3 regions of the Halobacillus sp. AWM4_238 genome follow, and region 2 is predicted to be linked to each of the others. Evidence: riboswitches for the same ligand, from Rfam matches in the RefSeq annotation. Region 2 holds a riboswitch; each other region holds the start of a gene.
The links. Region 2 has a riboswitch for thiamine pyrophosphate ahead of tenA (thiaminase II). Riboswitches for the same ligand answer to the same signal wherever they lie in the genome.
Positions count from the first base shown of each region.

Region 1: it holds a riboswitch for thiamine pyrophosphate, as region 2 does, so the genes downstream of both, ACXACN_RS06625 (YkoF family thiamine/hydroxymethylpyrimidine-binding protein) here and tenA (thiaminase II) in region 2, are expected to answer to the same signal.
Region 3: it holds a riboswitch for thiamine pyrophosphate, as region 2 does, so the genes downstream of both, thiT (energy-coupled thiamine transporter ThiT) here and tenA (thiaminase II) in region 2, are expected to answer to the same signal.

Region 1 covers NZ_JBSWSY010000002.1:1,301,444-1,304,719, forward strand. The annotation lists gene ACXACN_RS06615 (DUF420 domain-containing protein) at 238-759, shown strand; gene ACXACN_RS06620 (hypothetical protein) at 950-1,180, shown strand; TPP riboswitch at 1,298-1,401, shown strand; gene ACXACN_RS06625 (YkoF family thiamine/hydroxymethylpyrimidine-binding protein) at 1,495-2,100, shown strand; gene ACXACN_RS06630 (ECF transporter S component) at 2,097-2,675, shown strand; gene ACXACN_RS06635 (ABC transporter ATP-binding protein) at 2,672-3,276, shown strand, end outside.
Region 2 covers NZ_JBSWSY010000002.1:2,780,390-2,783,665, forward strand. The annotation lists gene thiM (hydroxyethylthiazole kinase) at 1-310, opposite strand, end outside; gene thiD (bifunctional hydroxymethylpyrimidine kinase/phosphomethylpyrimidine kinase) at 301-1,113, opposite strand; gene tenA (thiaminase II) at 1,110-1,796, opposite strand; TPP riboswitch at 1,839-1,944, opposite strand; gene thiW (energy coupling factor transporter S component ThiW) at 1,950-2,438, opposite strand; TPP riboswitch at 2,545-2,654, opposite strand; gene ACXACN_RS13885 (DUF3221 domain-containing protein) at 2,766-3,276, shown strand, end outside.
Region 3 covers NZ_JBSWSY010000002.1:543,144-546,419, forward strand. The annotation lists gene ACXACN_RS02825 (SDR family oxidoreductase) at 1-847, shown strand, start outside; gene ACXACN_RS02830 (alpha/beta hydrolase) at 801-1,541, shown strand; TPP riboswitch at 1,623-1,723, shown strand; gene thiT (energy-coupled thiamine transporter ThiT) at 1,812-2,378, shown strand; gene ACXACN_RS02840 (phospholipase D family protein) at 3,091-3,276, shown strand, end outside.

The DNA of each region.
Region 1 (3,276 bases), 1.5 Mb from region 2:
ATCGGTTTGCCCATTCACCCAGAACGAAGGAAAAGAGATGGAGCTTTTGCCCCATCTCTTTTTCAATGACTATCCTTTTTTCAGCTTTCGAAGCCCTTTTTATGTCCTGTTTCACACTAAATTTCAATCGGAATGTGCTCCTTCGACAAATTGTGCGTTTTCTGTCATAGCATTCTCCCCTCACTTTCTTTATACTGGATTAGGATTCTATAAAGTTATTATGAAAGGATCGATACCATGAAGAAATTCAATTACGTCCCATGGGTCGTGGGACTTTCCATCGCTATCAACCTGATCGTTGTGGCCTTATTGTTCTTACCGAAAATCGATGGGGATCTCGGATTCAACATCAAGCTCCTGCCCCTCTTGAATGCGGTCCTCAATTCCTTTACGTTTGTGTTCCTGTTGGCTGCGTTGTTCATGATCATCAGGAAAAATGTAAAGTGGCACAAGCGCTTCATTTTCGCGGCGTTCACATCGACGGCTCTTTTCCTCATTTCGTACTTGACGTACCATTCGATGGCGGAGTCGACGTCCTTCGGCGGTGAAGGAATCGTTGCGACGATCTATTATTTCATTTTGATCACCCATATCGTACTGGCGGCGCTCATCGTTCCCCTCGCCCTGCTCACGTTGTTCCGCGGGCTTGCGATGAAGGTGGATAAGCACAGGAAGATTGCGAGATGGACAATGCCGCTTTGGCTGTATGTCAGTTTGACGGGCGTCATCGTATACTTGATGATCTCCCCTTATTATTGATGAACGACAAGAAGCGGCAAAGCGCCTGTCTTTTTGTCGAAAGTCTTTCCTTTCTTATTGGAGGATATTATTGTAAGATAATAGTTAGATAGACATTGAAAAGGTTTTCCTTTATTTTTTTGCTCGTCACGTTTCATTTTTCCTATCCGGGGAAAATATACCATTTAGGTCAAAATTTAAGGAGACAATCATGGACTTACTCCAATTTATGAAAAATGAAGGTTTCACAGCTGCCAAGTTCTCCTCGTTGACTGGTGATGATGTCCAATTGATTTTGGATGATGTGACCTCCACGGAAGACCTGTATCGATTGATGGAAGCGACGCCGACCTCCGTCTCGTATTACCCCTATGAACGTGTCCCTTATTTCGATTGTTTCATAGATCACAACGTATTGAAGCTGCGTTTATCCAAAGCATGATCCTACGCTCCGGTCGACTGCGGTTGACCGGAGCTTTCTGTTTTTTTACGAAAATGGTGGTTTACAAATCTACGACTCTCCGCTAGGATGGATTCAAAGGACAACAACTGCATACGCATCAGGCACTAGGGGAGCTGCACGAAGCGGCTGAGAGGAATGGATTCCGACCCTTGGAACCCGAACTAGATAATACTAGCGTGGGGAAGTGCGGTCGTCATTCACAAGGACCTTTTTCAGAATTTCCTTACTAGAATGGGTAGACTGCATTCCCGGCGGATGCAGTTTTTTTGTGCTCAAAAAAAGGAGGAATAGAAATGGATAACAACAATTGTGGAACGTCAAGAATCGCGGGGTGCTCCTTCTCGGTCCACCCGATGTCAGACCAATTCGTGGAGTACATCAAGGACAGTTTGAAAGAAGTGGACAGCTCAAAAGTGTGGATGAAGACGGATGACGTTACGACGACGGTTCGTGGCCGGATGGAGCATGTCTTCGATGTTACGGAAGCGATTCTTTTACATATCGCGAAAACGGGTGTGCATGTCGCATTCCAAGGCACCTTTTCCATCGGCTGTCCGGGAGATTCGTCCGGGGACGTGCCTATGGATGAATCAGAGGAACGCTTGAACAAGCCGCAGTCCAAAGAAATCGAACAGCGGATCGCAGCAAAATTCTCCCTCTACCCAATGGGTGGCGGCGATTATATGGACACCATCTACAGACAGATCGAAGCGATGAAAGAAAAAGGCGTCGAAGTTACGCCCGCTCACTACTCGACCCGCCTGGACGGAGATACGCGCGACATTTTCACAGGACTTGAGGATGTATTCAGAGAGACGGAAGCGAGCGGTTCTTCTCATACAGTGATGACCGTGACGGTCTCGGCCAACAGCCCTTCCCATAAGGATGAGCGCGCATGAACAGTTGGAAGTTAAAAGAAATCGTCGTCATGTCCGTCCTTTCTGTCGTCTTCGCCGTCGTATATCTCGCGTTCCTGCCGGTCGGAAAAATCCTCGTCGGTTTCTTCGGACCGATCGGCTATGACCTCATCTTCGGCATCTGGTTCATCGTCTCGATCATTGCGGCCTATATCATCCGCAAACCCGGCGCCGCGTTTTTATCCGAAACGATTGCCGCAGCGGTCGAAGTGCTGCTCGGCAATGCGGTCGGTCCGATGCTGCTTGTTTCAGGGATGATCCAGGGGCTCGGGGCAGAATCCGCCTTCGCGATGACGAGGTACAAGCGGTATGACCTGTTCACCCTCATGCTTGCCGGTGTGATGGCGGCCGTGTTCAGCTTCGTCTGGGGCTACTTCCTCTCAGGATTCGCAGCGCTCAGCAAAGGGTACGTCGTTGCCATGTTCATCGCCCGCGTCATCAGTGGGGCGCTCATCTCAGGTGTCGCTGGAAAAGCGCTCAGTGATGCCTTAGCGAAGACCGGCGTCCTTTCAAGCTTTGCGTTAGGAAAAGAATACCGAAGGAAGCGAGCCGCATGAAGCATGAAGTGATACGCGTCGAAGGCCTCACCCTCTTTTATGAGGAAAGACAGGAACCTGTGCTGTCAAGCCTCGACTTTTCCATCGAAGAAGGAGAAAGCGTCCTCCTCCTCGGTCCGAGTGGGTCCGGGAAAAGCTCGCTCACCCATAGTTTGAACGGACTCTATCCACGCGAACTGGATGGTTCCATGAAAGGTGAGATTCTCGTAAAAGGAAGACGGACAGATTCTTACCGTGCGGGGGCCATGGCGCAGAACGTCGGCGTCGTTTTCCAAGATCCTGAGACGCAATTCTGCATGATCACGGTCGAAGACGAAGTGGCTTTCGGGTTGGAAAACTTGAATACGCCTCATACGTCGATGGTGGGAAAAGTGGACAAGGCCCTGCGTCAGGTCGGGATGGAAGAATACAAAACAGCGGACATCTCCTCCCTCTCCGGGGGACAGAAGCAGAAAGTTGCCCTTGCCTGCATCCTCGCGATGGAGCCTGATGTTTTGATCCTCGATGAACCGACAGCCAATCTGGACCCGATCGCAAGGAAGGAATTCATTCAGCTTTTGACAACATTGAAAGAGGAACTCTCATTCACTCTGCTTGTCAT
Region 2 (3,276 bases):
ATACGTCTGAACGATAACGGGTGGCAGGGGCGCCGACGGGGTCGAAAACGACTGGAATGCCTTTCTCATTGGCGGCCTTGCCTGCAACGATCATCGCTTCCACCTGGCCTTCGTGTAGGGTTCCTATATTCAATAACAGCCCTTGTGATAAACGGGTGACGTCTGCCACTTCCTGTTTGGCATTGGCCATTATCGGTGATCCTCCGAAAGCAATAAGTCCATTCGCTGTAAAATTCATGACGACCGCATTCGTGATGTGATGGATCAGCGGGCGTTGTTCTCTCACTTTATCGATAATATCTACAGCCATTGGTTGAAAACCTCCTCACGTAAAGCAAAATGATTGGTCGGTCCGCTTCCTTTTCCTAAATCAAAGGAGTGGCGGATGGCTTCAGTCACAAAGTACTTCGCTTCCTTGACGGCTTCTGGTAAGGCGTGTCCCTGACTCAGATAAGCCGTAATGGCTGCTGAGTACGTACACCCTGTGCCGTGCGTATTGGTAGAATCAAGACGTTCAGATCCAAATTCATAGAAGCGTTCACCATCGTATAAAAAGTCAACGGCTCTTCCTTTGAGGTGCCCTCCTTTGACAAGTGCCGCGCCTGCTCCTAATTCAGTTACGATCACTTCGGCCGCTTCTTTCATATCCGCCTCTGTTTCAATTTTCTCACCGACGAGCACTTCCGTTTCAGGGATGTTGGGCGTGACGAGCGATGTTTTCGGTACGAGATATTCTTTCAAAAAACGTTGATCTTCTTTTTCAATCAACGGGTCCCCGCTCTGAGCAACCATAACAGGATCCATGACATAAGGAGCATCCACTTCATCCAACCACTCGCTAATGACTTTCATCATGCTCTTATTAGCAATCATTCCTGTCTTCAGCGCTTGAACAGGCATGTCTTCTGAAATAGCTCTCAGCTGACTCAAAATGAATGGGTCCGGCAGATGATGAACGTCCTTCACTCCTGTCGTGTTTTGGGATACGACTGAGGTGACAACACTCATGCCATAACTCATTAACTCCTGAAAGGTTTTCAAGTCTGCTTGAATACCGGCACCCCCGCTGGGATCGGTACCGGCGATCGTCAACGCACATGAGACTTGTCTCATCTCACACCCTCCTTTTCGCAAGGCCATTGCTCTTGCGTATAAGCCATATCCCAAAAGGCATATTCCAGCTGACAACTTTTACGAAATGCTTCTCTCATCCGCTTCTTTTCTGCTTCAGAGGCACGTTCCGCATACTGATCCAGACGCTCACATAACACCGTGGTCAGGCTCTTCACTTCCTCATCTGCGTAAAACTCGATCCAAGGAAGAAAAGGATGTTCAGGTCCTGGCTGATAGCTGTTCATAAGCTCGACTCCGATTTCATAATAGGTCCACGGGCACGGAAGCAAGGCTGCTAATATTTCTCCAATGCCGCCATGATGGGCATGAAAAAGCATGTGTTTCATATAGTGATCAGCGGTTGGCGGCAATGGATATCCTTGCAGTTCTTCATAGGAAACGCCAATCTGTTCACAAAAATTATGATGAGGATGGACTTCGCTGTTCAGGATAAAATCGATCTGTTCATTGAACAGCTTTATGTCTTCTCTTCCCGGAGACTTGGATATAGCTATTCCATAGACGTGCATAAAGGCGTTCAAATACTCATAATCAGCCTTGATATAGTGAGTTAACGCTTCTTTTGAGACAATCCCTTTTCCAATACACTGGACAAAGGGATGAGTGAAGATTTTTTGATAGATGTCTTGATTTTCATTTCTCAATTGATTGGAAAAAGACACGATAAAGCCTCCTATTATTCTCGGAAGCTACTAGAGGACAGAAGGGGATCGATACTACTTTCCTCCGCCGGCATGACCCGGATCAGGTATTGAGGGACCAAGGAATGTCTCCTTATCTCAGCGAATACTCGCGCCCCTAGCAGTTTCCGTGTATTATGGTTGTAAGATCATGTTTTCAACTTTCACTCGTGATAAAATGAAGGCAGCAATCAAAGCCCCCGAGACACTGCTTACGACAAAAGATGGTACAAACGCGAAAACACCTACTGAACTTCCCATCAGGACGTATGCCAGTGGAGCAGATGCTAAAGCCCCGAGCACTCCAGTACCGAGCACTTCACCAACGACCGCAGACCTTTTTCTTTCGTACATCCGGTAACAAAGCCCTGCCATGAATGCACCAAACATTCCGCCTGGAAAAGCAAGAAAGGTGCCGAGCCCTAATAAGAATCGTAAGAGCCCGATGACAAACGCGATCACGACCGCCGGTACGGGTCCAAGAACCACCGCCGCTATCACATTTACCGCATGCTGAACTGGATAAGCTTTCGCGATTCCAGCCGGGAACCAAAGGAATTGAGCACCAAGCGTTCCAATGGCAACAAGCACAGCCATCGTTGTGAGTAATTTAGTCTTTTTCATCTTTCACCACCTTTCCTTACAGGATTTCCTTACAGGAGCTGAATGGAGTCAAATAAAAAAGCCAGATCCTTAGAGGACCTGGCCTGGTATGAAGTAAGTCGATATACGTATCATCAGACTACTTCCCTCCGCTGGTATTAACCAGATCAGGTTCGTAAGAGTCGGAAAACTTGTTCGCTTTCCTCTCAGCCCATTCAGGCTCCCCTAGTAGTTTCATAATCTTATTCGCTTGGTGATTTTCATCATAACAAAATTGGATGTTTCTGTCATGTGAAACTTTTCCTTCCGCTCATACGTCAACATAAGAAGATAAGGAGTGTGTGAATAATGAAAATGAGATGGATTCTTGGTATGTTCATGGTTTCCTCTTTATTCCTTAGTGCATGTGGAATTTCTAAGACAGAAGAAGTAGACCAGAATGAAGTGGAAGCATCTGATCCGGACATGAGTGGTTTTGTCATGAATCAGGATGAGGACCGGATCCTGGTTGTCACACCAATGGATAATGGATCAGGGGAGGAAGGACGCGCCATGTGGGTCTCCGGAGCTCCTGAAGGTCTATGGATCGGCAAACAGGTCGAGGTCTGGGTAGATGGGGAGATCGCTGAGTCCTATCCAGAACAAGCCACAGCTGAAAAAGTCCAGGAGCTTGAAATGAGTGAAGTTCAAGGAGCGGATTTAAAAGCTTCCGAAGCTCTTTCTACAGCGTTATCCGAAACAGAACCAGAACAAACAGATGTGCTGATCGTTTCTTTGCTCTCCTTTGATGAAGAGTCCGACCAGTGGACCGTGAAGCTGGATCGACGCGGGGGAAGCCAGGGAGTATGGAAAACGACGG
Region 3 (3,276 bases), 2.2 Mb from region 2:
TGTGAAATGTGCAGAAAAAGGGTTTCGTGTCATCGCAACGATGAGAAATATAGAAAAGGCATCGGTGTATGAGGCGCTCGAGGAGGAGATACAAAAGCGAATCGAAATATGGCCCTTGGATGTGACAGATGCCCAGTCGCTTGAGCGTTTTTCGGAAAAAGTGAATACGTTGGACCGATTGGACATCCTCGTCAACAATGCCGGTTACGCTGTCGGGGGATTCCTTGAACAGGTGCCCTTAGAAACGTATCGCAAACAGTTCGAGACGAATGTCTTCGGTGTAATCGCCGTAACCCAAGCGGTGCTGCCGTTCATGCGCAACCAGGGGAGAGGGAAGATTCTGAATGTGAGCAGTGTGAGTGGATTGATCGGTTTTCCGGGATTGTCTGCCTATGTTTCTTCCAAACACGCCTTGGAAGGGTTGTCGGAAAGTCTCCGTTTTGAAGTGAAACCGTTCGGCATTGATGTCGCCCTGATCGAACCGGGCTCTTATCAGACAAATATTTGGTCCACAGGTCTTGAAATGCCGGAGGCGCTCGAAGATCCGGATTCTCCTTACGCTGATTACATAAAAGGGTTGTGGAGTGCGTTGAATAAAGAAACCCACGGAAATCCTCAGGATGTGTCTGATTTGATGGTGGGATTGATGGAAAAAGAATCGCTTGTGAAACTCCGCTATCCGATCGGTGCAGGCGTACGTGCCAATGTGTGGTTCAAAAGACTGCTTCCATGGAAGTGGCTGGAGAAAACCGTGTTACAAACAATCCTTGGAAAAGAGAAATCGAAAGGAGTGGGGTTGAATGGAAAACGTGATGCGTGGAGCCGAGGAGATGCGCTTCGAGGGTAATGAAGTCGGCATCCTCATCTCTCACGGCTTTACAGGAACGACACAAAGCATGAAGCCTCTAGCAGAAGCGTATGCAAGGGCCGGGTACACTGTCTATTGTCCACGTTTGAAAGGACACGGAACGACTCCAGAAGACATGGAGTCAACCTCTCATTTGGACTGGGTGCAGTCCGTGGAACAAGCGTATGACTGGTTAAGTGAGAGATGTTCAAAAATATTCGCCGTCGGTCTATCGATGGGAGGAACGCTCGCTTTGTATATGGCGAGTGAACACAGGGATATTGATGGAGTCATTCCGATCAATGCGGCGATCGATGTTCCTGCACTTGAAAACAGCCAGGGAACAGACGAACGCTTTTTAGACGCGATCGGATCGGATATCAAAGATTCAGAGACCGTTGAACTTGCCTATGAGCGCACACCGGTACAATCGATTGGCGAGCTCGTCACATTGATGGGAAAGGTGAGAGACCGGCTTGATGAAATTCACTGTCCGATCATGATATTCGTATCCGATGAAGACCATGTCGTGCCACCCCACAATTCAGAAGTCATTTTTGAATCGGTGTTTTCTGAACATAAAGAGATCATCCATCTGGAGAACAGTTACCACGTGGCGACACTGGACCATGACAAAGATATGATCATCGAACGTACCCTGGAATTCTTCCAAATGTATACGAACACGAAGTGATTGCCCGGGAAATAGAAAAGGTTTTGTAATCGAGTAAAAAGTTTATTATAATAGAGACAAATCAAGAAAAGTAAACGGTATAAAGCCTTCAAGGGGAGCCTTCCGGCTGAGAGTGAATGTTTAATTCAGACCCTTCGAACCTGTCAGTTAATACTGGCGTAGGGATGGCGGCTTTTTTGATGGTGCAATGCAAAAGCGGGATTCCTCCATCAGGAAGCTTCCCTATTTGGCGTTGCTTTTTTTGTGTCTAAATTTAGGAGGAATGTAACTATGAGAAATCGTGGCGTTTTATTTCTAGTAGAAATCGCGATTTTTTCAGCTCTCGCATTATTGTTGGATATCATCCCGTTTCTTTCATTTAAGCTATGGGCACAGGGAGGATCGGTATCCTTTGCCATGGTCCCCGTGTTCATCATGGCCTTCCGCTGGGGAGTGAAAGGCGGGATCACGACCGGCCTGCTTTTAGGAATCTATCAAATTATGACAGGCGCCTATATTATGACCCCTCTTCAGGCGTTTCTGGATTATGTTGTTGCTTTTGCCGTCATTGGAACGGCCGGACTAGTAGCAAAACCGCTTTGGAATGCGATCAAGTCGAATAAGTACCGCCAGTTGATCGGATGGATTATTGTCGGCTGCCTGATTGGAAGTGTGCTGCGCTTTTTCGGTCACTTTTTTGCTGGCATCGTGTTCTACGGTGAGTTCGCTCCAGAAGGACAGCCGGTCTGGTTGTATTCCCTCGTCTATAACGGCGGATACATGCTCCCGGCGTTTATCTTAAGCAGCATCGTCGTCAGTCTCCTTTTTGTCAAACGACCAAAACTATTAAGCCACTAACAATCATCCCCCGCTCGATATCAAAATCGAGCGGGGGATTTTCATTATCCTTTTGTCCTCAAATTCTATAAACACTCCCGATTCTTGAAGGCTCCGTTTCGAGACTTTTGTTGAGTGGATGGGGGCTGCGGGGAATAGCTCGCTTTCCGCGGGAGCGCGGTGAGCCTCCTCGGACTGCGTCCTGTGGGGTCTCACCCTGCACTTTTTTCCCGCAGGAGTCTCGCCATTCCCCTCCGCCCCTTTGTCAGATAAGTGTCTCGAAACCACTTCCATAATTAGGTGCTTTCTATGCTTATGGGGAGCTATAACACAAATCTTCCATCGTATCGTAACCGCTAGTTATCGAGCGCTTTCTTACTATAGGTTGTTATGATAGAAGATGTTCCATCCTGGTATAGGGGTTCGTTTCTCCCATAATCAAATGGGGTGGTTGGGAAGCTGCGAGACTCCCGCGGGAATGGATTGGCTGGCGAGACCCCGCAGAGCTTTAGCTGGCTTGCCTTAATCACCAAAGGAAAGCGATTAGCTTCCCAACCACCCCTGACGCTCAACTCAGCAACGAACCCCGAATACATCTCGAATCTGAGTCTTCCAAAATCCTTCCATATAGTCGATAAAAATGCGTATGATTTGATGTTTTTCGCGTATCCAGGTTTGAAACGGTTCATTATAGTGAAAATAAGATAAGCACTCGATATAAGGAGGCTTCATGATGAGTCGTTTGAAACGGATTTGGAAAAGTAAGTGGTTTTGGATCATCGTCATTATCATAGCTATTCTCAGTGTTACGATTGCTTACCACACGTCTTGGAAATCACTGCCTGAGGGGATTTCTTACGAAGGCGAAACGCACGAGATGGAAAATATCGAATTCTATCGTGATTTAACATACGAAAAT